4 regions of the Bradyrhizobium sp. UFLA03-84 genome follow, and region 2 is predicted to be linked to each of the others. Evidence: predicted binding sites of a transcription regulator. Region 2 holds the regulator's gene; each other region holds the start of a gene.
What was found. The regulator LexA, encoded in region 2, represses DNA repair genes until DNA is damaged. The targets are predictions, from matches to a motif close to TGTTCNNNNTGTGTTCNG.
Positions count from the first base shown of each region.

Region 1: a site for LexA is predicted at 2,910-2,927, ahead of CK489_RS06145 (helicase-related protein). Genes of this name have one in related genera too.
Region 3: a site for LexA is predicted at 4,519-4,536, ahead of CK489_RS14705 (ribonuclease T2 family protein). Genes of this name have one in related genera too.
Region 4: a site for LexA is predicted at 2,481-2,498, ahead of CK489_RS11165 (DNA recombination protein RmuC). Genes of this name have one in related genera too.

Region 1 covers NZ_NSJY01000005.1:714,586-720,471, forward strand. The annotation lists gene CK489_RS06145 (helicase-related protein) at 1-2,672, opposite strand, end outside; gene CK489_RS06150 (DUF3108 domain-containing protein) at 3,309-4,139, opposite strand; gene rpmB (50S ribosomal protein L28) at 4,563-4,871, shown strand; gene CK489_RS06160 (HD domain-containing protein) at 5,237-5,665, opposite strand.
Region 2 covers NZ_NSJY01000015.1:183,974-189,859, reverse strand. The annotation lists gene CK489_RS29545 (ComEC/Rec2 family competence protein) at 1-2,170, shown strand, start outside; gene CK489_RS29540 (hypothetical protein) at 2,167-2,394, opposite strand; gene CK489_RS29535 (hypothetical protein) at 2,556-2,984, opposite strand; gene lexA (transcriptional repressor LexA) at 3,239-3,943, opposite strand; gene CK489_RS29525 (molybdopterin molybdotransferase MoeA) at 4,188-5,399, opposite strand; gene CK489_RS29520 (HAD family hydrolase) at 5,425-5,886, opposite strand, start outside.
Region 3 covers NZ_NSJY01000013.1:141,026-146,911, forward strand. The annotation lists gene uvrC (excinuclease ABC subunit UvrC) at 1-1,115, opposite strand, end outside; gene CK489_RS14690 (outer membrane protein) at 1,378-2,001, shown strand; gene CK489_RS14695 (cold-shock protein) at 2,292-2,504, opposite strand; gene CK489_RS14700 (23S rRNA (adenine(2030)-N(6))-methyltransferase RlmJ) at 2,766-3,626, opposite strand; gene CK489_RS14705 (ribonuclease T2 family protein) at 3,791-4,477, opposite strand; gene CK489_RS14710 (hypothetical protein) at 4,591-5,067, opposite strand; gene CK489_RS14715 (hypothetical protein) at 5,234-5,533, shown strand; gene CK489_RS14720 (DUF3617 domain-containing protein) at 5,576-5,886, shown strand, end outside.
Region 4 covers NZ_NSJY01000009.1:222,429-228,314, reverse strand. The annotation lists gene truA (tRNA pseudouridine(38-40) synthase TruA) at 138-875, opposite strand; gene fmt (methionyl-tRNA formyltransferase) at 875-1,810, opposite strand; gene def (peptide deformylase) at 1,832-2,359, opposite strand; gene CK489_RS11165 (DNA recombination protein RmuC) at 2,530-3,738, shown strand; gene CK489_RS11160 (AmpG family muropeptide MFS transporter) at 3,832-5,199, shown strand; gene CK489_RS11155 (hypothetical protein) at 5,360-5,788, opposite strand.

The DNA.
Region 1 (5,886 bases), on a different contig from region 2:
GGCGCGGGATCGCCGGACACCGCCTGATCGACAGCGGCTTCCGGCGCGTCGGCCGTGACGTTGGCAGCCGCATCGAGCGGCGCATCGGCGGCGGCGTCGGACGTCGTCTCGACCGGCGGCGCGTCGGCGGCAACCGTCTCGGTTGCCTCAGCGGGCAAAGTCTCGGCGGGCACGGTCTCGACCGGCGCGGCCTCGACGGGCTTCGGCGGCAGCGGCGGACGGCGGTCCATGCGATAACCGAGCGCGCGCAGGATCGAGGCAAAGTCCTCACCGGCGGAGCCGGTCAGCGAGGTCATCGCCTGGGTCACGACAAAGCCGCGGCCGTCGAACGCACCGGCGGGCTTCTCGCCCGGCGAGGTCTCGCGCCAGGCCAACGCCGGGCGGATCAGATCGGCGAGACGCTCCAGGATGTCGACGCGCACCGCGCGCTCACCGCACTGGCGATAGCCGAGCACGCGATAGCCGTCGCGCGGCAATGTCTTGTCGACCGGGAACGAGGTGCGGCCGCTGGAGGCCAGATGCTGCACGTTCGACAGCGCAGCCATGTCGACATTGCTCTGCTTCTCGGCCCACAGCAGCGAGGCCAGCGAGCGCGCCGCGGGCTTCAAGAGCTGCGGAAAATAGATGTGGTAGGCGCCGAAGCGCACGCCGTATTTGCGCAGCGCCGCGCGCGACGGCTGATCGAGATCCTTCATCTCGGCCGCGATCTTGGTGCGCTCCAGCACGCCGAGCGCCTCGACCAGCTGGAAGGCAATGCCGCGGGCGATGCCCTGCAGATCCTCGGCCTTGGACAATTCGAACAGCGGCCCGAGCAGCTTCTCGATATGCGTCTTGAGCCAGAGGTCGAGCCTCGTCTGCACGGCCTCGCGCGAGGCGCCGGTCAGCCGCTCGTCGGAAATGATCCGCAGCCGCGGATGCAGCGCGTCGTCGGCCGCGACCAGCTTGGCGACCGCATCGCCGGTCCAGCGGATGGTGCCGTCGGAGGTCAGCACGAACTGCTCGTCGGGCGCCGCACCCAGCTTCTCGGCCCGCGCATCGATCTCGCGCGCCAGCACCTGCTGGGCGGCGGCTTGCAGCGCCTTGGCGTCGCTGCCGGCCTCGGCCGCATCAGGTGCGAAGGTGAAACCATCGAGCCGGCCGATCGCATGGCCTTCCACGATCACTTCACCGGTCTTGCCAATTTCCGTATTCAAAACTGAGTTCTCCCGCAGGCGGCGCATCAATACACTGGTCCGCCTGTCAACGAAACGCTCCGTGAGCCGTTCATGCAGCGCATCGGACAATTTATTTTCGAGCTCGCGCGTGATCCCCTGCCAATGGTCCGGGTCGTAGAGCCAGTCCGGCCGGTTGGCAACGAAGGTCCAGGTCCGGATCTGCGCGATCCGGCCCGATAGCGTGTCGATATCGCCGTCGGTCCGGTTGGCCTGGTCGACCTGGGCGGCAAACCATGCGTCAGGGATACGCCCCTTTTGCATCAGGAAGCCATACAGCGTGGTCACGAGTTCGGCATGGGCGGCCGGCGACAGTTTCCGGTAGTCCGGAACCTGGCAGGCCTCCCACAGCCGCTCCACGGCCTTGGGCCCATGCGCCCATTCGCGCACCTCGGCATCGCGCGCGACGTGCTCGAGCACGCGCAGGTCCTCGGCGACAGGGGCCCGCGTCAGTGCCTCATGATTGGGCGACAGCGCCAGCGACACCTGCAACGCGCCGAGCGAGGCGAAATCGAGCTTGGCGTTGCGCCATTGCAGCATCTTGACGCTGTCGAAGGTGTGGTTCTGCAGCGCATTGACGAGCTCCGGCTCGAACGGCGCGCAGCGGCCCGTGGTGCCGAAGGTGCCGTTGCGCGTGGCGCGGCCGGCGCGGCCGGCGATCTGCGCGAATTCGGCCGGCGTCAGCCGGCGGAACTGGTAGCCGTCATATTTGCGGTCGGAGGCGAAGGCGACGTGATCGACGTCGAGATTGAGCCCCATGCCGACCGCGTCGGTGGCGACGAGATAGTCGACGTCGCCGTTCTGGAACATCGCGACCTGCGCATTGCGCGTGCGCGGCGACAGCGAGCCCAGCACCACGGCCGCGCCGCCATGCTGACGGCGGATCAATTCGGCGATCGCATAGACCTCATCGGCGGAGAACGCGACAATCGCTGTTCTGCGCGGCTGCCGCGTGATCTTGCGGTCGCCGGCGAATTCGAGCTGCGACAGCCTCGGCCGCGTGATGATCGATGCGCCCGGCAGCAGCCGCTCGATCATGGGGCGCATCGTCGCAGCGCCCAGCAGCAGCGTCTCGTCGCGGCCGCGGCGATTGAGGATGCGGTCGGTGAAGACATGCCCGCGCTCGAGATCGGCGGCGATCTGGATCTCGTCGACGGCGAGAAAGGACACGTCGAGATCGCGCGGCATCGCCTCGACGGTCGAGACCCAGAAGCGCGGCGCCTTCGGCTTGATCTTCTCCTCGCCGGTCACCAGCGCGACATTGTCGACGCCGGCGCGATCGACGATCTTGTTGTAGACCTCGCGCGCGAGCAGCCGCAGCGGCAGGCCGATCAAGCCGGACGAATGCGCCAGCATGCGCTCGATGGCCAGATGCGTCTTGCCGGTGTTGGTGGGGCCCAGCACCGCAGTGACGCCCGCACCGGGCACGCGGTCATTTCCGAACGAAGTTGAGAAGACCATTTTTCGCAGGTGTTTCTTGTTGCGGCAGCTGACGGTCAGCCGTCCTTGCGAGGAGCCACCGGGTCCGACCTGCGGTCGGCCCGATGATTAACTCCGCGACGAAGCAATCCAACCATCCGCGTGTGCCCGAAGCATGGATTGCTTCGCTTCGCTCGCAATGACGGAAAAACAATCGAGGGTATCATCTGGTCTGAATCTGTCTCACAATGCGACGCTTTCTGTGCCGCCTTTAAGCTTCGGAACGAGTCTAGAACGAATCGCGGCCGAATCGCTGACTCCATTCCAGGCTCGAAACGTTCACCGCAACATCTCGGGTAGGTTGATGGCGGCGGCACTAGATCAAGTTTGAGAGGGCTCCACAAGCCAGGGATATGCGGACTGAATTCCTTAAGTTCCAGGGGGCACCGAGTCGAATCAGAACCGGGCAAGAGTCAACTGGATTCCATGACGTTTGTTGCATTCCTTGCGCTCAAGAAGCCGCCGCACCCGTCATCCCCGCGCAAAGGGTCAGCCTTTGTCGCTGGAGGTGCGAGCGGAGCGAGCCTCGAAGGATGCACGCCTCCCAAGCCGGTGCCCGTCGCCCCTTCGAGACGCGCTACGCGCTCCTCAGGGTGACGGTCAGGCAGTGACGTAATCTTACTGCGTCTTCGCCACGCGCGGCGGCGCGGCTGTGGTGACGAACGAGGTTGCTTCCAGCATGGCCTGGCCGAGCGGGGTCGGGATCGTCATGCGGAACGGCACCAACAGGCGGGTGCCTGCGATCGGCACGAAGGCGATCTCGATGTTGCGCTGGGCGGCGAGGTATTTGATCACGGGTCGGTCCGGGATGTAGCCCGAGATCGGCACGAAATAGAGCGCGCAGACCAGCGCCGGGCCGTGATAGCCGCGCTCGGCCTTGACGATCTCGACGCGCTTGAAATCGAGCTTGAGGTCGTAGCGCATGCGGCCATCGAACACGCCGGCGCCGGTGCGGCAGACGTCCGGGCTCATCAATTCGGCATTGCCGGGCGCGCGCAGGAACGAGCCGGTCATCGGATCGAACGCGTTCTTCTTCTGCGCCTCGGTCACCGGCAGGCGGTCGGCATCGACAGGCGGCTCCGGCTCGATCGCGGATTCCTTGATGCCGCCATTGGCGAGCACCATCCGGATCGTCTCCGACTTCTTCGAGGTGGTGGTGGTCGCGGTGTAGGAGGAAGCCACGAGCGAACCGTTGACGACGCGGCCCTGCGAGGCGCCCGAGCCGGTGCCGCCGGAAAACGCCTTCAGCAGGCCCGCGGTGCCGCCCTGGGCGGCGGCCGAGAAGCTGTCGTCGCCGATCTCGATGGTCCAGCTGCCCTTGCCGACGGGGATACCGGCCAAGGTCGCCTCGTACTGGGCGTCGAGCCGTCCCTGCGCGCTGGCGCGCTCGGCGCAAAACAGCAGCAAGGCACCCGCGCACAGGCCGAGGAGCCGGCCGAGCGGGGGCAAAATGGCAATGGCGGTGGTCACTTAACCTACCTGACGGTCCTGCTATCGGCGCTCTGTTCGCTGTCCATCGGGACGTTCAATTCGGCCGGACAACGTGCGCATCTGTTATGGAACCAAGACTTGCAGCCGAATACGCCCTTTATATGGTTGCCGTTTCAGCCGTTAAGTGGCTGGAACGGCTTATGAACAAAGCGTTTTCAAGCGAAGTGGCCTTTTCCGGTTCGCGTGAAGAAAACGCGTCACAAAACAACGGCGTAGGAACCCCGGAAACCAGGCGTCGGAGGCAGAAAACCTTGACGCTCCGGTATTCTCCCCCTATACACCCGCGGTTCCTGGAAAATGGACGCGAATTCAAAACCCCCGCGCGGGCCGTGTGATTGCACGCCTGGCAGAGAGGCGGGGATGCAATAAGGATTTTGTAAGATGTCCCGGCGCTGCGAACTGACGGCCAAGGGCCCCCAGACGGGCCACAAGGTGAGCCACTCGAACATCAAGACCAAGCGGCGCTTCCTGCCGAACCTGGCCAACGTGACCTTCATCTCGGATGCGCTCGGCCGCAACGTGCGCCTGCGCGTCTCGACCAACGCGCTGAAGAGCGTCGACCACAATGGCGGCCTCGACGCCTACCTGCTCAAGGCCAAGGCCGACGTGCTCTCGCCCCGCGCCCTCGACCTGAAGCGCGCGATCGAGAAGAAGATCGGCAAGCCGGCGCCGGTGAAGAAGGCGAGCTGAGCGCGGTAAGACGCGAGAGCGGAATTCGCGAAGAGAGATTTGAAACGGCCGGGTCGATGACCCGGCCGTTTTTCTCTGTAGTTTGGTTCAAGCACCGCACTCGTTATCAAGAGTCCGGAAATGGATCTATCGATTAGAGCCAATTGCTGTGCCGGTTCGACCAGACAGATGTATCAAACAGTCCAGCGGGACTTTCGCTCAATGCCTCAAGAAACTGCTCTCGCTCCTGAGTCACTTCTTCCCCAAGTTCGGCACCAATTCGACGAAGCCTGGCAGAGGCCGAAGTCGCTCGATCTGTTCCAAAGTGAATCACTGACTGCAAAACTGAAACAAATACAGTCAAGCGCCTCCAAACTTCCTCATGGTCACTCGCGTTGACTGATAGGATCGGTCGGATTGATAACCCTAAATAGGACTGAGGGTGTTCGATCTCGCCTCATATGCAGCAGATCAGCTGCCCTTAAAATGATCGCGCAGTATTGGATAAACTCTTCTCTCGTGACCAACATGCCCATGTCGTGAAAGTAGATGGACAATGTAATCAGAAACCAATCGGCATCCGACATCATTTTCTTCGTCTCTTCGTCGACCAACCAATCAGCCAACTTGAGTACTTCATCAATATGAGAGATGTCGTGCTTGGAGTACTCTGCAAAGAATCCGTGCTTACCGATTTGCGACAGAAGTTCAGCCGTTGTTCTCTTGATCTCCGCCAAGCTTACGCCGAACCCCTCAAATGCCGTCGCCGCCTGTGCACGAACCTCTGGATATGAATTTAAGGAAATGTCGGACATTCGCTCCCAACCCTTTTCAACGTTAGATTTAATTCAATTTGACAACCTATACCCTCGGTTGTTCGACCATGAAAGAGTCGTTGCAGTAAGCGAGACTTGATCGTTGGTCGAATAGAGGCCCTCTCGCAGCGATGGCTAACTTCCATCGCTCTCCTCGCGGACGGCGAACGGCCCGCGCCGGATACGCTAGATCGGGCTCTGCCGATCGCAGGTATCCATCG
Region 2 (5,886 bases):
TTTCGTCGAGACACTGCGGCAATGGGTGCGCGCGGAGGCGGGCGCCGGTCGGCTGTTGCCGTGGGTGCCGGTGGCATTCGGCACCGGCATCGCATTCTATTTCGCGGCCGAGCACGAACCGGTGCTGTCGGTCGCGGCGGCAATCGCCATGGTGCTCTGCCTGCTGGCACTGCTGCTGCGGCGGCACAGGGTATTTCCCGCCATCGTGATGCTGGCTGCGGTTGCCGCGGGCTTTGCGACCGCGACCTGGAAGACGGCGCGGATCGCCCATGGCGTGCTGGCGCGCCCGATGTTCTCTGTGGCGCTGACCGGCTTCGTCGAGACGCGCGACGTCAGAGAGAAGACCGATCGCTTCGTGTTGCGGGTGGTCTCGATGGAGAGCCCGCGAGACAATACGAAGCTCGAGCGCGTGCGGCTCTCGGTGAAGAAGGGCACCGCGCCAGAAGTCGGCAGCTTCGTCGAACTGAAGGCGCGGCTGATGCCGCCGCTCGGGCCGCAGCGTCCGGGCTCCTACGATTTCGGCCGCGACCTGTATTTCCAGGGCATCGGCGCCTCCGGCTTCGTGATGGGGGCGGTCAAGACCAGGGAGCCGCCGGCAGCCGGTGGCCTTGCGCTACGCTACGCCGCCTTCATGCAGGGCCTGCGCGATGCCATCGACGCCCGCATCCGGACCACGCTCGACGGCGATCAGCGCGCGATCGCAACGGCGCTGCTCACCGGCCGGCGCGATGCGATCACGACGCCGGTCAACGATGCGATGTTCATCTCGGGGCTCGGCCATGTGCTGTCGATCTCCGGCTACCACATGGCTGTGGTCGCGGGCGTGGTGTTCTTCACGATCCGCGCGCTGCTGGCGCTGTTTCCGGCGCTGACTGCCGGATATCCGATCAAGAAATGGGCGGCAGCAGCCGCGCTGGTTGCCGCGGCGTTCTATCTCCTGCTGTCGGGCGCCGAGGTCGCGACGCAGCGATCGTTCTTCATGACGGCCGTGGTGCTGATCGCGGTGATGGTCGACCGCCGCGCCGTCACCTTCCGCACACTGGCGGTGGCGGCGCTGATCGTGCTCGCGATCGCGCCGGAAGCGCTGGTGCATCCGAGCTTCCAGATGTCGTTTGCCGCAACGCTCGGGCTGGTGGCGATGGTGCAGATCGGGCTGCCGAACCTGCTGGCGTCGCCCGATCATTCGGTGACCGCGCGCCTTGCGCTGTGGGGCGGACGGGAGCTCATGGTGCTGATGTTGGCTTCGCTGGTCGCTGGGCTCGCGACGACGCCCTACGCCGCGTTCCATTTCCATCGCGTGACGCCCTATGGGCTGCTCGCGAACCTTGCGGCGATGCCGGTGGTGTCGGCCGTGGTGATGCCGGCGGGCCTGCTCGGATTGCTTGCGATGCCGTTCGGCTTCGACGGCGTGTTCTGGGCGATCATGGGGTTCGGCATCGACTGGATGATCCTGGTGACGCAATGGGTCGCAGCGCTGCCCGGCGCGGTCGGCCGGATGGCGGCGTTCGGCGTCGGGCCGATGATCCTGGCGAGCGCCGGTCTGATCCTGCTCGGCTTGTTGCGTTCGCCGCTGCGCTGGTCGGGGGCCGCGCTGCTGGTGATCGCCTCGGTCTGGGCGGTTCGGGTGCCGCAGCCGGACGTGCTGGTCTCAGCCGATGGCCGCAATGTCGCCGTGCGCGGCAGCGACGGGCAACTGCATCTGATGCACAGCGCCAAGGATGCCTTTCTCGTGAAGGAATGGCTAGCTGCGGATGCCGATGCGCGGGCGCCCAGCGATGCCTCGCTCGGCGAGGGCGTCTCCTGCGATCCGAGCGGCTGCGTGACGCAAGGGCCCGTCGGCGCCTTCGTCGCGCTGGCGACCCGGCCGGAGGCCCTGGCCGACGATTGCGAGCGCGCGGCGCTGATCGTGACCGCGCGGCCGGCGCCGCGGGGCTGCGCCGCCTCCGTGATCGACGCCGAGCGGCTGCGGCGTCACGGCGCCCTGATGCTGCGGCGGATCCGGGACGGCTATGCCATCGATGCGGTCAAGCCGGGCGGGGTCGACCGGCCGTGGTCGCCGGCAGTTCCCGGCGACGGGGAGGCCGAAACCACGCTGCGCCCGCCCGCCACAACGCCACGGCCCGCCGTCGACGCGACGCCGTCCGAGGCAGATCTGCAAGGTGAGGATTAGCCGGGATCGAGCGAGGTGCCGGAGGGCAGCTCGAACAGGCCGAGATGGTATTCGTCGGAGTCGGGGCCGCCGTCGGGCTTCTTGACGAGGGTGAACACCGCCTCGGGAAACCGCTCCCAGACCTTCAGGTCGTCAGCCGTGACCGTCAGCCAGCCGAACCGGAACATGTAGCGGCCCGGTTCCGTGACGCGTCCAGCCTTTTGCCATGTGACCTTATCGACCACTGCGCCGGTTTCCGTGAGTGCACGTCCTCCGTGCACGATCATGCGGCAAGCCGCCCGCCGACGCAAATCTCCTTGTGCGCCCCGGAACCCGGCGTCCGGGGTCGCTCGAAATCGCTTAGGTCATCCGCCGCCGGATGGTTCATTCCGCGGCGACGATGCGTTCAACCCAAAAACAGCGACGCGAATGCGGAGGGCCGCCGCTCCACAACCTTCGGCTTCTGCTCGACCTGCGGATGCAGCGCCGGCAGTTGCAGCACGCTGACGCGCTGCCCCTCGACGAGCTGGGTCACCAGCACATGGCTGCCGTCGGGGAATTCGACCGCGTCGTGATGGCGATCGGGAACGTCGGGCTCGACTTCGTTGAACACGCCGACGCGGAAGTTCATCGTCTTGGTCCAGATCCAGCGGCTGTCGTAGCGAACGTTCTCGGCGAAAGCGAGCTCGGTGCCCGGCAGCATGCAAACCGCGACGGTCGGATCGTTCTCCGAAGCAAAGCCGCGGGTCGACGTGCCGCGGAAGGTCGTCGTGATCAGCGTCTCTCCGACAATGGCGGGGCGCGATGCCACGGCGTGCAGACTATAGTCACACATCGGATGGCTCCTCATTTCGAGGTAGCGACCCGTGCCTCTCCTTGAGGCATAGGGCCTCTACCAGAGTGGACGATAGCGAACGAGTCTCTGCTCGTTTCTGGGCGATTGTACGACTGGTCCGCGAACGCTCCGATCACAAACACGCGACGCTGCGCGAGAGGTATCGGAGCGCATCGGGCAGGCCGCACGTTACGCTATCCTTCAAGGAACGATCCGATGTGTTGCTCGTTCCTCGCCGCCGCAAGTATTTGCACTCAGTACTTGCGGTAGAGGCCGATCAGCTTGCCCTGGATGCGAACCCGGTTCGGCGGCAGGATGCGCACTTCATAGGCAGTGTTGGCCGGCTCCAGCGCGATCGACGCGCCGCGGCGGCGGAAGCGCTTTAGAGTGGCTTCCTCCTCGTCGATCAGCGCCACCACGATGTCGCCGGTGTTGGCGACGTCGTTGCGCTGGATCAGCGCCATGTCGCCGTCGAGGATGCCGGCGTCGACCATCGAGTCGCCGCGCACTTCCAGCGCATAGTGCTCGCCGGCGCCGAGCATGTCGGGCGGCACGCTGATGGTGTGGCTACGGGTCTGCAGCGCCTCGATCGGCGTACCGGCGGCGATCCGGCCCATCACGGGGACGGCGACCGGACGGTTGCCGTCGTCCTCGGCGACCGGGGGCGTGCTGGTGCGCTTGCCGAGGGTGCCTTCGATGACGCTTGGCGTGAAGCCGCGGCGACCGTTGCCGCCGCCGGCGGAGAGCTCGGGCAGCTTGATGACTTCGATGGCGCGGGCGCGGTTGGGCAGGCGGCGGATGAAGCCGCGCTCCTCCAGGGCGGTGATCAGGCGGTGGATACCGGACTTCGAGCGCAGGTCGAGTGCGTCCTTCATTTCATCGAAGGACGGCGGCACGCCGGCCTCTTTCAGACGTTCATTGATGAAACGCAGAAGTTCGTACTGTTTGCGCGTGAGCATCTCGAGTATTCCCCCCGGTTGATAGCGTCGTTCGATTCCGAGACTCTTCAGTGGGGCCTGCAGGCCGGGCCTGACCTCAGGAGCATGCTGCTTGTTGCAAGCGCTCCCCGGCGGCTTCCCGTTTGTAGACACCAGTACTCGAAACAAATCATGAACGGACACTATATGTTCGATATGTGTTCCGCAACCACTTAATTTCAGGTGAACGTATCAAGCAACGCACCATGAGCGGGCCGCGCAGGCCTCACTCCGGCAGCGTCAGGATCTCGCATTCGCTGCCTTTGGGCGCAGCGGGCGCAAACGGCGGACGCACGAGAAGTGCCCGTGCCGCAGCGAGATTCCCGAGCAGCGACGAGTCCTGCTGCATCACGGGCGTTGCGATCAGCGCGCCGTCTTCGCGCTCTTCGAGACGCGCGCGCAGATAGTCCTCGCGCTGGTCGTTGGCGGCGAGGTCGCGGCCGAGCAGGGCGCTCGCGCGGACATGATGAATCACTTTTCGGCCGCTCAGCGCCCGAATCAACGGCACCAGAAACAGGAAGGCGCAGACGTAGGAGGACACCGGATTGCCGGGCAGGCCGATCACCCGCATCGCTCCCAACCGGCCGTGCATCATCGGCTTGCCGGGCCGCATCGCGATCCGCCAGAACGCCATCTTGACGCCCTCGGCCTCCAGCGACTGCTTGACCAGATCATGGTCGCCGACCGAGGCGCCGCCTGTCGTGATCAGGATGTCGGCACCGCTCTCGCGCGCCCGGCGGATGCCGGCCGTGGTCGCCTCCACGGTGTCGGCGGCAACCCCGAGATCGACGGTCTCGGCGCCTTCCGCCCGCGCCAGCGCCCGCAGCGCGTAGCCGTTGGAATAGACGATCTGGCCGGGACCGGGCCTTGAGCCGGGCATCACCAGCTCGTCGCCGGTCGCCAGCACCGCGACCTTCGGCCGGCGGCGCACCGCGAGCTCCGGATAGTTCATGGCCGCGGCGAGCGACAGGGCACGATCCGACAGCCGGCTGCCGGCGGTGAGCAGCACGTCGCCCTCGCGGAAGTCGACGCCCGCGGCGCGGATGTGCCGTCCGGCGGCAGCCGCCTCGGTTATCGCAATGTGGTCGCCGTCGACCCTGGTGTCCTCCTGGATGATGACGGCGTCGGCGCCGTCGGGGATCACGCCGCCGGTGAAGATCCGCACCGCCTCGCCGGTCCCGACCGTCCGCTCGAACGGCCGGCCGGCGGCGACTTCGCCGATCACCTTGAGCCGGGCCTTCAGATCGGCCGCGTCGGCGGCCCGCACCGCATAGCCGTCCATCGCCGACATCGGCTGCGGCGGCTGGGAGCGGAGTGCTGCGAGGTCACCCGCCAGTGTGCGATGGTAGGCGGCATCGAGCGCGACCATCTCCTGCGGCAGCGGCTCGGCGCCGGCGAGAACGGCGGACAGGGCATCGGCAACCGGCATCAGGGCCACGCTCAGAGCTCCTCAATTCCAGGGTTCATTCCCGGGAGTCAATTCCAAGTGCAGTCAGCGCCCTTGCCACGTCATCCGTCGATGTCACGTGGATGGCATGAAGGCCGCGCGCCCGCGCACCCTCGATATTTGCAGTCAGGTCGTCGAAGAACAGGATCCGCGACGCCGGCACGCCGATGGCTTTTACCACATGATCGTAAGCCTCGGCGTCGGGTTTGCGAAAGCCGATCGTCGAGGACAGGAACACCTTGCGGAAATGGCCGAGCAGCTCGGCATGGGCGACCGAGAAATGCGCGATGTGGGCCGGATTGGTGTTGGAGAACGCGTAGAGCGGCATCCGCTTCGCGGCGGCCGCGAGCAGCGGCGCGATGCCCGGCATCTCGCCGGCGAAGATCGAATTCCAGCCCTCGAGGAATTGCGCGTCGCTGAGGCCGATGCCGAGCGACTGGCGCAGGTTTTCGAAGAACGCCGCGTCGTCGATCCGGCC
Region 3 (5,886 bases), on a different contig from region 2:
AGGAACGAGGACAGCACCTCCTCGGGCGTGAAGCTCTTCTCGGCCTTGGGGAAGTAGGCGCGGTTGCCCCAGTTCTGGCCGGTTCGGAAGAAGAACACCTCGACGCAGGAATAGCCGCCCTCCTGGTGGATCGCGAACACGTCGGCTTCTTCCACGGTGCGCGGATTGATGCCCTGCTGCGATTGTATCGCCGACAGCGCCGCGAGACGGTCGCGGTACAGCGCCGCGGTCTCGAACTCGAGCTCGCCGGAGGCCTTCTCCATTTCGGCCGCGAGCAATTCCTTCACGGCATGGCTGCGCCCGGAAAGGAATTCGGTCGCCTCGCGCACCAGCTCGCTATAGCCGGGAAAATCGATCTCGCGCGTGCAGGGGCCTGCGCAGCGCTTGATCTGGTAGAGCAGGCAGGGCCGGGTGCGGCTTTCGAAGAAGCCGTCGGTGCAGGAGCGGATCAGGAACGCGCGTTGCAGCGCCGTGATGGTGCGGTTGACCGCGCCCGCATTGGCGAACGGGCCGAAATAGCGGCCAGGCCGCGACTGCGCGCCGCGATGCTTGAGGATCTGCGGCGCCCAGTGATCGCCCGAGATCAGAATGTAGGGAAACGATTTGTCATCGCGCAGCTGCACGTTGAAGCGCGGGCGGAGCTGCTTGATCAGGTTGGCTTCGAGCAGCAGCGCCTCGGTCTCGGTCATGGTCGAGACGATCTCGACATGCGTGGTCGCGGCGATCATGCGCAGGATGCGCGCCGGCAACGGCGCGTTGGCCCGCGCATAGGACGACAGCCGTTTTTTGACGTTCTTCGCCTTGCCGACATAGAGCACGTCGTTGCCGGCGTTGAGCATGCGGTAGACGCCGGGCGAGGTCGGGGCGAGCCGCACCGCGTTCTCGATTGCGGCGTGCCCGACCGAGAGCGTCCCCTCGGCGACCGTCTCGGTGCTGTCCTCCGAAGCCTCGGGCAGACGTGCCTCGTCCTCCTCCTCGGCGGCGGAGCTCTCGGGATCGACGTCGCTGGTGTCGAGTGTCAGGTCGTCCTGCGGCAGGTCGGACCTTGAGCCGCGCCGTGGCTTGGCGGTGGCCTTGGCAGCGGGCGTCGGACGTTCGGGAGAATCGTGAACCATGGGCCGTAAATTAAGCGCTCGAACGACCGCTCGCCAGCGTCGGCGGCGCAGGAAAACAACCTCGATTGCAGGAGGTTACCGGCTGCGCGCGGCTGCCGCGGCGGGGCGGTAACACATTGTTAAGACTGATGAGCGGGCCGGTAACCGGGCTTAACAGCCCTTTAACTTAAAACTCTCGATAAACCTTAGCGAAAAAAGTGGAATTCCGTAACCACGCAGGCCTTGGCCCGCGGGCTGCGGCAGTTGCGTGTGGAGAGTACCCATGACCCGGTTTGTTGCGCGTGCGCTGGCACTGATCGTCGCAGGCTGGACGACCTCGGCGGCGGCGGCCGACCTCAACTACGGCTCGCCCTATACCGTCTATCAGCCGCTCAATGCCTATAGCTGGGCCGGGCCCTATCTCGGCGGCAATGTCGGTTATGGCTGGGGTTCGGTCGAGAACAACCCGACCAAGCCGTCCGGCTTCGTCGGCGGCGTGCAGGCGGGCTACAATTTCCAGAACGGCTCACCCTGGGTGTTCGGTATCGAGGCCGATATCCAGGGCACCACGGCCGACGACCGGTTCGCGCCCTGGAAATTCTCCAACCCGTGGTTCGGCACGGTGCGCGGCCGCGCCGGCTATGCGGTCAACAACGTGCTGTTCTACGCGACCGGCGGTCTCGCCTTCGGCGAACTGCGCGGCGAGACCTTCGGCATGACGGAGAGTCACACCAACGCGGGCTTCACCGTCGGCGCCGGCGCCGAAATGGGCTTCGCCCCGAACTGGAGCGCCAAGATCGAATATCTCTATGTCGATCTCGCCAACAGCAACTTCACGGTCACCGGCGGCGCGTCGAACGGCTACAGCTTCAGCCTGGTTCGCGCCGGCATCAACTATCACTTCTGAGAACAAGAAAACGTCTGAGATCGACTCCCGGCCGCGCCTCGCGCGGCCGGGTTTTTCTTTGCGCATATCACGCTTTGCGTAGATCACGGCGACATCGCGCGCGGCGGCGTCAACGCCGTGACGTCGGCGCAGCCAACCGATCGGCCGCGCGCATCCGATATGCGGCACCGTCAGTCGCGTCCGCATCATGCAGGCTGTCATGCAGCGAGCGCGAGCCACGCGCTCGGCAGTCAACTCACACGCAACGCTTCATTCGCCGTTCAGGACGAGCCGCGCATCGCGAGGGCTCGTCATGAAACCACCAGGTTGACCGCTTTCGGGCCCTTGCCCTTCTTGTCCGGCTCAACCTCGAACGTAATGCGCTGTCCTTCAGTCAGGTCCTTCAACCCTGCACGTTCGACAGCTGTGATGTGAACGAACACATCGCGGCCGCCATCATCAGGCTTGATGAAGCCGTAGCCACGCTCTCCGTTGAAGAACTTGACTGTCCCAGTCATGGCCATCGGGAAACTCCTCCCCCGTATTGCTCCACCGCTACGCGCACGCCGCGTAGCGGTTGACCGACATTCGCTTGTCGGAAGCTTGGCCACCTGAACAGGCCGGCGTCACGCCGCCGGTCTGCCTGGATCTTATTTCGGCCTTGTCACTCCGCCGCAACCATTCGCGGAAGCGGAACGTAAAGCCAGTCGTAACAGGATGAGCATAATACGGTTCCGCGCGCGTTGCCTATGCTCAAAATCGAACTTTTCAGTGGGTGCTGTAGATCAAGGTTTAGGCGTCTCGAGTCTGAAGCGTGCCGCGCCGCCCTGACCAAGCGGCTTCTCGAGTTCGGGCAGGATGATCTTCAGCTCGTTCGCCAGCGTCCACGGCGGATTCACGATCAAAAGGCCGGTGGAAACGAGGCCGGCTTCGGCTTCTTGCGGCGCCACACTGAATTCCAAACGCAAGCATTTGCCGGCGGGCCTGCTGGTTGCCGCTGCAACGGCAACGCTGCGCGCGAGTTCGTCGGTGGCTCTCCGGGATTTTACGGGGTACCACAAAAGATAGGCGCCGGTCGGCCACTTCGCGAACGCCGTCGTGAACGCGCCGGCCAGCCGCTCGAACTCGTCCTTCGCTTCGAACGGCGGGTCGATCAGCACCAGGCCGCGCCGTTCGTTCGGTGGCACGAATGCGGGCAGCGCCATCCAGCCATCGAGATCGACGACGCGCGCCTGCGCGTCGCGTCGCAATGCATCGATCAACTGCTTGCGCGCGCCGGGCTCGATCTCGCAGGCCGTCAGACGATCTTGCGGACGCAGCAGCGCCCGCGCGATCAGCGGTGACCCCGGATAGGTTTTCAATTCGCCGCGTGGATTGAATGCCCTGACGATGTCGAGATAGGGCCCGATCAAGGGCAGTGCCTTGTCGGAGAGTCGCGCCTGCATCAGGCGCGCGATGCCGGTGAGCCATTCACCGCCGCGCTGCGCTTCGCCCGACGTCAGATCATAGAGGCCGGCGCCCGCATGGGTGTCGATGACGCGGAACGGCGCCTGCTTCTCCTGCAAATAGGTGAGCATGCGCACCAGCACGATGTGCTTGATGACGTCGGCAAAGCTGCCGGCGTGAAAGGCGTGACGGTAGTTCATGCTGTGATCGCGCTGCGCTCCCGAGGGTGCGCATGTTGTACTTCGTCATGCCCGGCATGTCCCAGGGCATCTGCGCCTCATCTCGCCGATTTCGTGACGGCATCGACGAGCGGGACGCTCCGCACGCCGACGCGCGTCCGCCCGGCGATGACGTGGAGCAGGCTTCAGCCGCCGCGAACCGGCGGCATTACCACCTGATCGCGCCGGCAAGCGCGGCGATCGATTTCCTCGCAGGCGCGGAATTGCAGGTCCTTGCTCATGCAGATCCGCACCTCGCTGAGCCGGCCGCTGTTGCAGGTCACCGAGATCGCGGAGTTGCTGAGCCCGGGATTGGCCTTGATGAACGTGGTCTCGAGCTCGTCGGGCGCGATCGTTTTCGGCTCCGACAATTGCAGGAATTCCTCGGGGATCTTCACCGCGGCGCGGGCCTTGCGGATGGCTTCGAAATAGGCGCGCTCGTCGAGGCCGGAGCAGGTGCCGTGCTTGTCCCACTCATTGTAGATCAGCCCGGGCGCCGGCATCAGGTCGAGCATCGAGGTCATGATGTTGCGGGCGAGCCGCGGCGAGGGCCGTTGGCAGTATTCCGGAAAGCCGCGCTCATATTGCGGCCACAGGCCGTGCACCACGAAGGAGTAGGGCCGTCCGCCGCACTGCGCCTGCGTGCCGCGGCCGTTGTTGCCGCGCTCGCTCGCCGCCTCGCAGAACGACGGCGACCAGGACAATGACAGCACGTAGAAATCGAATTCGCCGGGCGCATTCTGGCGGCGATCCTGGGCCGAGGCGCCAACCGCACCGCAGAGAACAAAGACAGCGGAAATCAGGAATCGGGAAATTGTGACCAACCGAGGCATCAAACGCTCCCCTCACGACCCCACGAAGCCTAGCAGGCTCACGGAACATTTCAAGAACAAAAGCCGCCGGCAGTGATGGCGGCGGCTTCCGATTCAGCAATCCGGTTGGAATATCAGGGCCGGGCGGCCTTGCAGGACGGGTTGTAGGCCCAGTTGCGGTCGAGCCCGGCGACGCACCATTCGACGCCCTGGTCGATGCCGGCAAAGCCGCCGTCCTCGATGATCGAATAATGGACCTTGCGCACCTTGCCGTCGCTCAAGAGCGCATCGCCCGAGCAATAGCGGCGCGGGATATTGTCGGACTGCCAAGGCCGGAACGCGGTTTCGTGAACCCGGCTGAAGCCGGTGATGACGAGCGGCGAATTCCAGAAGGTGGCTTCCTTCTCATGGAATTGATCGCTGATGGCCGCCAGGGCCTTCTCGCACGGGGCGACATTGCCGTCATAGCGCGGGCCCGACAGCCAGAAATTCAGCTCGAACGGATTGGCGGCCTGCGCCGTGCCCCCGAAGGCCAGCGTGCCGACCACGAGTGCGGCGCCGAGGCCAAGCGTGCGGCCGAGTTTGTTGCGGGAGTTGAACAGGTTGCGCATGGGAATCCACCCGATTGTCCGATGCGGCGGACGGTGCCGTGAAGCCCCGGCAAGGTCAAGTGCAGCGCGGCAACACCTGTCGAGAAGTCCACCGTCGGCTGCCGGCTCGTTCTTTTCACCGTCGCCGGCGCACTCTATGTTGGGTCCTAGCGAAATGGAGTCTGCGATGCGAAGGAAATTGGCTGCGTGCCTGGTTGCCGTTAGCGGGATGCTGGCCGTGGGTCCGGCGCAAGCCGACTGGATGCAGCCGGTGCCGCCGTTCAAGGGCAATGATACCGGCGGTATCATCGCCTATTCACTGGCAGCCCAGACCGACGCCCGGCAGCTCGCCGTCGACCACTGCGCCTCCTACGGCAAGGTGGTCAAGTTCCTGGCCGTTCAGCGTTACCCAGGCGGCTACATCTCGTTCGCCTGCCGCTGGGTGCCCTATGGCTCCGCGCAGAGACCGGTGCGCACGCTCTACTGAGTGCCTCAAAATCCTTCGATCGTTCAGCCGGGAGCTCGCCGCATGACCCGACAGCTTGCCTTGCTTGGCTCTGCCGTTTGCCTTGTCCTGTCCACCGGCGCCGCAAGCGCCGTCGACCTGCCGATCCGCAAGGCCGGTCTGTGGGAAATGAAGATGGTGCGCACCGGTGGGCAAATCCCCGAAGTGACCATGCAGCATTGCACCGACGAAACCACCGACAAGGAGATGAGCACCGCGGCCTCTCCGTTGGCAAAGCAGGTCTGCGCCAAGCAGGACGTCCAGAAGACCGCGACCGGTTATGTCAGCGACAGCGTTTGCGGCATCGCCGGCGTCAACGTGACCTCGCATGCCGA
Region 4 (5,886 bases), on a different contig from region 2:
GGGTCACCGTCAAGCCGCCCATACCAGATACAGTCCGTCAGCTGGGTAGAGCGAAGCGAAACCCATCACTTCGAATCCGCGGCGCACATGATGGGTTTCGCTTCGCTCTACCCATCCTACGGGATCATTCGCGCCGTCTAATAATCCACCCGCATCAAATAGAGCCCGTCCGGCGGCGCGACGGGGCCGCAGGCGGCGCGGTTGCGGGCGGCGAGCGCACCAAAAAGATCGTCGGCGCTCCAGCGGCCTTCGCCGACCCAGACCAGCGAGCCCACCATCGAGCGCACCTGGCTGTGCAGGAACGAGCGCGCCGACGTCACGATGTTGATGGCACTGCCCTCGCGCGTGACGTCGAGCTGGTCGAGCGTCTTCTCCGGTGACCTGGCCTGGCACTCGGTGTCGCGGAAGGTGGTGAAGTCGTGCTTGCCGAGCAGGCGCTGTGCGGCCTCGTGCATCGCATCAGCATCGAGCGCGCGCGGCACCCGCCAGACCCGGCCGATGTCGAGCGCGAGGTTCGCGCGGGTGTTGGTGATGCGATAGAGATAGTGCCGCTTGGTCGCCGAGAAGCGCGCCTCGAAATCGTCGGGGACGATATCGGCCGCGTGCACCGCGATCGGATTGGGCCGCAGATGCGCGTTCAGCCCGTCGCGGAAACGGCCGGGCGGAAAATGCTTGGCGATGTCGCAATGCGCGACCTGGCCGCGCGCATGCACGCCGGCGTCGGTACGCCCGGCGCCGTGGACGCGCACATCCTCGCCGCAGATCGCCTTGACTGCCGCCTCCAGCGCGCCCTGCACGGTCGGCGCGGTGTCCTGGATCTGCCAGCCGGAGAACGGCGTGCCGTCATATTCGATGATGAGCTTGTAGCGGGGCATCAGCCGAGCCGCGCGGGCGGCTTCAGCGGCGTGCCGCGCAAGAAGTCCGCCGCCTTCGTCGGCGTCTTGCCGGCGCGCTGCAATTCGAGGATCCGGACCGCGTCGTCGCCGCAGGCGATCGCGAAATTGTCGTCGAGCACATCGCCCGGCTGGCCCGAACCCTTGGCGAGCTCGCAGCGCAGGATCTTCAGCCGCACCGGCTCGCCTTCACCTGTCAGTTCGCACCAGGCGCCGGGGAACGGCGACAGCCCGTGAATGTGCCGCAACACCGCGCGCGACGGCTGCTTCCAGTCGATCCGCGCCTCGGCCTTCTCGATCTTGGCGGCGTAGGTGACGCCGTCCTCGCTCTGCTTGGTCAGCTGCAACCCGCCGCGCTCGAGCCCGCCCATCGCGCGCACCATCAGATCGGCGCCGAGCGGCGCCAGCGCATCGTGCAGGTCGGATGCCGTCATGCTGTCCGTGATCGGCAGCCGCTCGGCCATCGCGACGTCGCCGGTGTCGAGCCCGACATCCATCTTCATGACCATCACGCCGCTCTCGGCATCACCCGCCATGATGGCGCGGTTGATCGGCGCGGCACCGCGCCAGCGCGGCAAGAGCGAGGCGTGCAGGTTGAAGCAGCCGAGCCTGGGCGCATCGAGGATGGCCTGCGGCAGGATCATGCCGTAGGCGACGACGACGGCGGCATCCGCATCATGAGCGCGAAACTCTTCGAGCGCCTCCGGCGTCCTGAGCGTCTTCGGCGTGAGTACCGGAATGCCGAGGCGGCGCGCCTCCTGCTCGACCGGCGTCGGCTGCAATTGCAGGCCGCGCCGCCCGCCCGGCTTCGGCGCGCGGGTGTAGACGGCCACGACCTCGTGGCCATGGGCCACGAGCTCCAGCAACGTCGGCACCGCGAAATCCGGCGTGCCCATGAAGATCAAACGGAGAGGCATGAGACAGGCTCGATCGGGCCGCTACTCCGCCGCGCGCTTGGCGGCTTTCTCGAATTTCTTGAACACGCGGTCGCGCTTCAGCTTCGACAGATAGTCCACGAACAGCACGCCGTTGAGATGGTCGATCTCGTGCTGGATGCAGGTGGCGTAGAGCCCCTCGGCATCCTCCTCATGCAGCTTGCCGTCGAGGTCTATGAAGCGCAGGCGCACCCGCGCCGGACGCTCGACCTCCTCGTAATATTCGGGGATCGACAGGCAGCCCTCCTCGTAGACCGACAGCTCCTCCGAATGCGAGATGATCTCCGGATTGATGAACACCCGCGGCTGCGGCGTGGTCTCGCCGTTCTCGTCGCGCTTGGCGAGATCCATGGTGATCAGCCGCAGCGGCTGCGCGACCTGGATCGCCGCGAGCCCGATGCCGGGCGCGTCATACATGGTCTCAAGCATGTCGTCGGCGAGCTTGCGGATCTCCGGCGTCACCTTCTCGATCGGTTTCGACACCAGCCGCAACTGCTTGTCCGGCAGGATGATGATTTCTCTTAATGCCATGGCGGCGATTTAAGCTGCGGGCCTGATGCGGTCAATGCGCTCAGGAACCTGTTAAGGCGGCCTTAACCACGTTTCTTTACGCGACGTTAACCAAGGAATTTAAGGGAGTGTTTACCATAACCGTTCCCTTTTCGTTCGATGGCGGCGCCGAATCGGCTACAAGGACCGGCATGAACGAGATTCTGCTCACGATTGGCGACCTCCCGGTCCGCGTCTCGGACGCCTTGATCGGCCTCGGCGCGCTGGCGCTGGTCCTGCTGTTCGCCATCGCCGTGGTGATCGCGCGCGGAAGCCGGCGCGGCGCGGAACTCGCGATGGCCCAGACCATTCGCGCCGACGAGTTGGAGGAGCGGCTCGCCGACATGCTGCGGGCCCAGAGCGAATCCTCCGGACGGGTCGACGCGATGGCGCAGGCGCTGGCCGGCCGCCAGGCCGAGATGGCCCGCGCCGTCAACGAGCGGCTGGATTCGGTGACCCACCGGGTCGGCCAGTCGATGGAACAATCGACCCGCAACACGATGGATTCGCTGCGCGCGCTGCACGAGCGGCTCGGCATCATCGATCACGCCCACAAGAACCTCAACGAGCTCACCACCCAGGTGACGACACTGCGCGACGTGCTCGCCAACAAGCAGTCGCGTGGCGCCTTCGGCCAGGCGCGGATGGAGGCGATCGTCCAGGACGGCATGCCGAAGGGCTCGTTCGAGTTCCAGTATACGCTGACATCGGGCAAGCGGCCGGACTGTGTCGTGTTCCTGCCCGACCAGCGCCCGCTCTGCATCGACGCAAAATTTCCGCTGGAGGCGATGACCGCGCTGCACGACGCGCGCAGCGACGAGGAGCGCAAATTCGCCAGCCAACGGCTGCGCACCGACGTGCTGAAGCATGTCAGCGACATCGCGGAGAAGTACCTGATCCCGGGCGAGACCCAGGACACCGCGTTGATGTTCGTGCCCTCGGAATCGGTCTATGCCGAAATCCATGACGGCTTCGACGACGTGATCCAGAAGGCCTATCGCGCCCGCGTCGTGCTGGTGTCGCCGTCGCTGCTGATGCTGGCGATCCAGGTGATGCAGCAGATCCTGAAGGACGCCCGCATCCGCGACGCCGCCGACCAGATCCGCAACGAGGTGATGCATCTCGGCGATGACCTCGGCCGCCTGCGCGAGCGCGTGCTGAAGCTGCAGACCCATTTCGGCCAGGTCAACGAGGACGTCAGGCAGATCCTGATCTCCGCCGACAAGATCGAGAAGCGCGCCGGCCGCATCGAGGAGCTCGACTTCAGCAAGTCCGAGACCCCGATCGAGGTGCCGCGCTTCGCCAAGCCCAGCACGACCGACCTGTTCCCCGCCCCGCGCAAGCTGCAGGCGGGGGAGTAGTTGGCACTGATCTCACCTCCTAGTCGGTGTCATCGCCCGGCTTGACCGGGTGATGACACCGTCTTTGCGGCTCGAATCTGCTAACAGGGGGGCATGATCGCGCCCGAAACAACCGCGCCCCAGCCGAAAAAGCCCTCCGCCGCCACCTCCTGGCGCGACAGCTTCGCCGTGTACTTGCAGCCGCGGGTGCTGATCGTGCTGCTGCTCGGCTTCTCCTCGGGGCTGCCGCTGGCGCTGTCGGGCTCGACGCTGCAGGTGTGGATGAAGGAGGCCGGGGTCGATCTCGGCACCATCGGGCTGCTGGCGCTGATCGGCACGCCCTACACGCTGAAATTCCTCTGGGCGCCGCTGGTCGATGCGCTGCATGTGCCGCTGTTCACGCAGGTTTTCGGACGCCGCCGTGGCTGGCTGCTGCTCTCGCAGCTGGTGCTGATCGCGACGATCCTGGTGCTGGCGGTGGCCGATCCGGCGCGGTCGCCATGGTTTGCGGCCTTCGCCGCGCTGCTGGTCGCAACGGCGTCGTCGACGCAGGACATCGTGGTCGATGCTTTCCGCGTCGAGAGCCTGCCCGAGAGCGAGCAGGCCGCCGGCATGGCGTCCTATGTCGCAGCCTATCGGGTCGGCATGCTGGTCTCGACCGCCGGCGCGCTGTTCATCGTCAGCGGCTTCGAATCCGCCGGGCTCGCGCGCCCGTCGGCGTGGATGTGGGGCTATGTGGTGATGGCCGCGCTGGTCGTGATCGGCATCGTTACCGCGCTCGCCGCGACCGAGCCCGCCCAATCGAAAGGCGCGGAGGCCGCCACGCATGCGCAGAACGCCGCCGAGCGCGTGCTGCACGCGGCGCTCGGCGCGTTCTCCGAGTTCCTCAGCCGCAAGGATGCCTTCGCGGCGCTCGCCTTCGTGGTGCTGTTCAAATTCACCGACGCGTTCTCGGGCACCATGACCGCACCGTTCGTGATCGACATCGGCTTTTCCAAGGTCGATTACGCGGCGATCGTGAAAGGCGTCGGCCTTGCCGCGACCCTGATCGGCGGCTTTGCCGGCGGCTTCGTGGCGCGGCGCTATTCGCTTGCGCAGAGCCTCTGGATCGGCGGCGTGCTGCAGGCGGTCGCCAACCTGTCGTTCTCCTGGCTCGCCCATGTCGGCGTCGATCAATGGGCGCTGGCGCTGGCGATCACGGCGGAGAATTTCACCAGCGCGATCGGCACCGTGATCTTCGTCGCCTATCTGTCGGCGCTGTGCCGCAATCCGCTGCACACCGCGACCCAGTACGCGCTGCTGACTGCGCTCGCGGCAGTCGGCCGCACCTATCTGTCATCGGGCGCGGGCTATGTCGCCAAGGCGGTCGGCTGGCAGACGTTCTTCGTGATCTGCGTGCTGGTCGCGATCCCGAGCCTGATCCTGCTGGCCTGGCTGCAGCGGCGCGGGCACTTTGATGAGCTGGGGCCGGTGCGGGTTTAGCTCTCCCCGCGTCGTCCTGGCGAAAGCCAGGACCCATAACCACCGCACATGGTCGTGACAGGGATTCTGGCCGCAGCGTCGCGCAATAACCGACAGTTGGGGTAATGGGTCCTGGCTTTCGCCAGGACGACGATGCGGATGGTTCTCGATTCGATGAGACCTACTTCGCCACCACGCTCCACTTGGTGACGATGGCTTCGCTCATCTCGCCGGCGTCCTTGGCGCAGGCGACCTCGTCGACCTTCACCGAGATGGCCTTGCCGGAGAGGCTCTTGAGCTGCGCGGCCTGGGCGTCGTTGGTCGGAACCAGCTGGAAGGTTTCCGGCCCGGTTTCGAGATTGCACAGGCCGTTCGGCGGCGGCAGGCGGCGCGGCTCGCTGGTGATCTGGTAGGTCGCAACGCGCTTGCCGCGATTCTTGGCATCGCGCACCTTCATGACGCCGAGTTCCCCCGACAGCACGTCGCCGGCATGGATCATCTTGCCGGGCTTCTGCGGCGCGTCGCTCTGTTGCGCGATCGCACACGGCGCGACCAAGGTCGCCGCCAAAAACGCAAAGCCGAACCGTGCGCCGAATCGGTGTGTTGTCATTTTCAGGTGTTCCGTATTTGATTCGTCAGAGCGTGGATGACCATCCTCGAATCGTCATCCACCCTATCATTTTGTTTCGGCGCGATCTTTTCGACTTG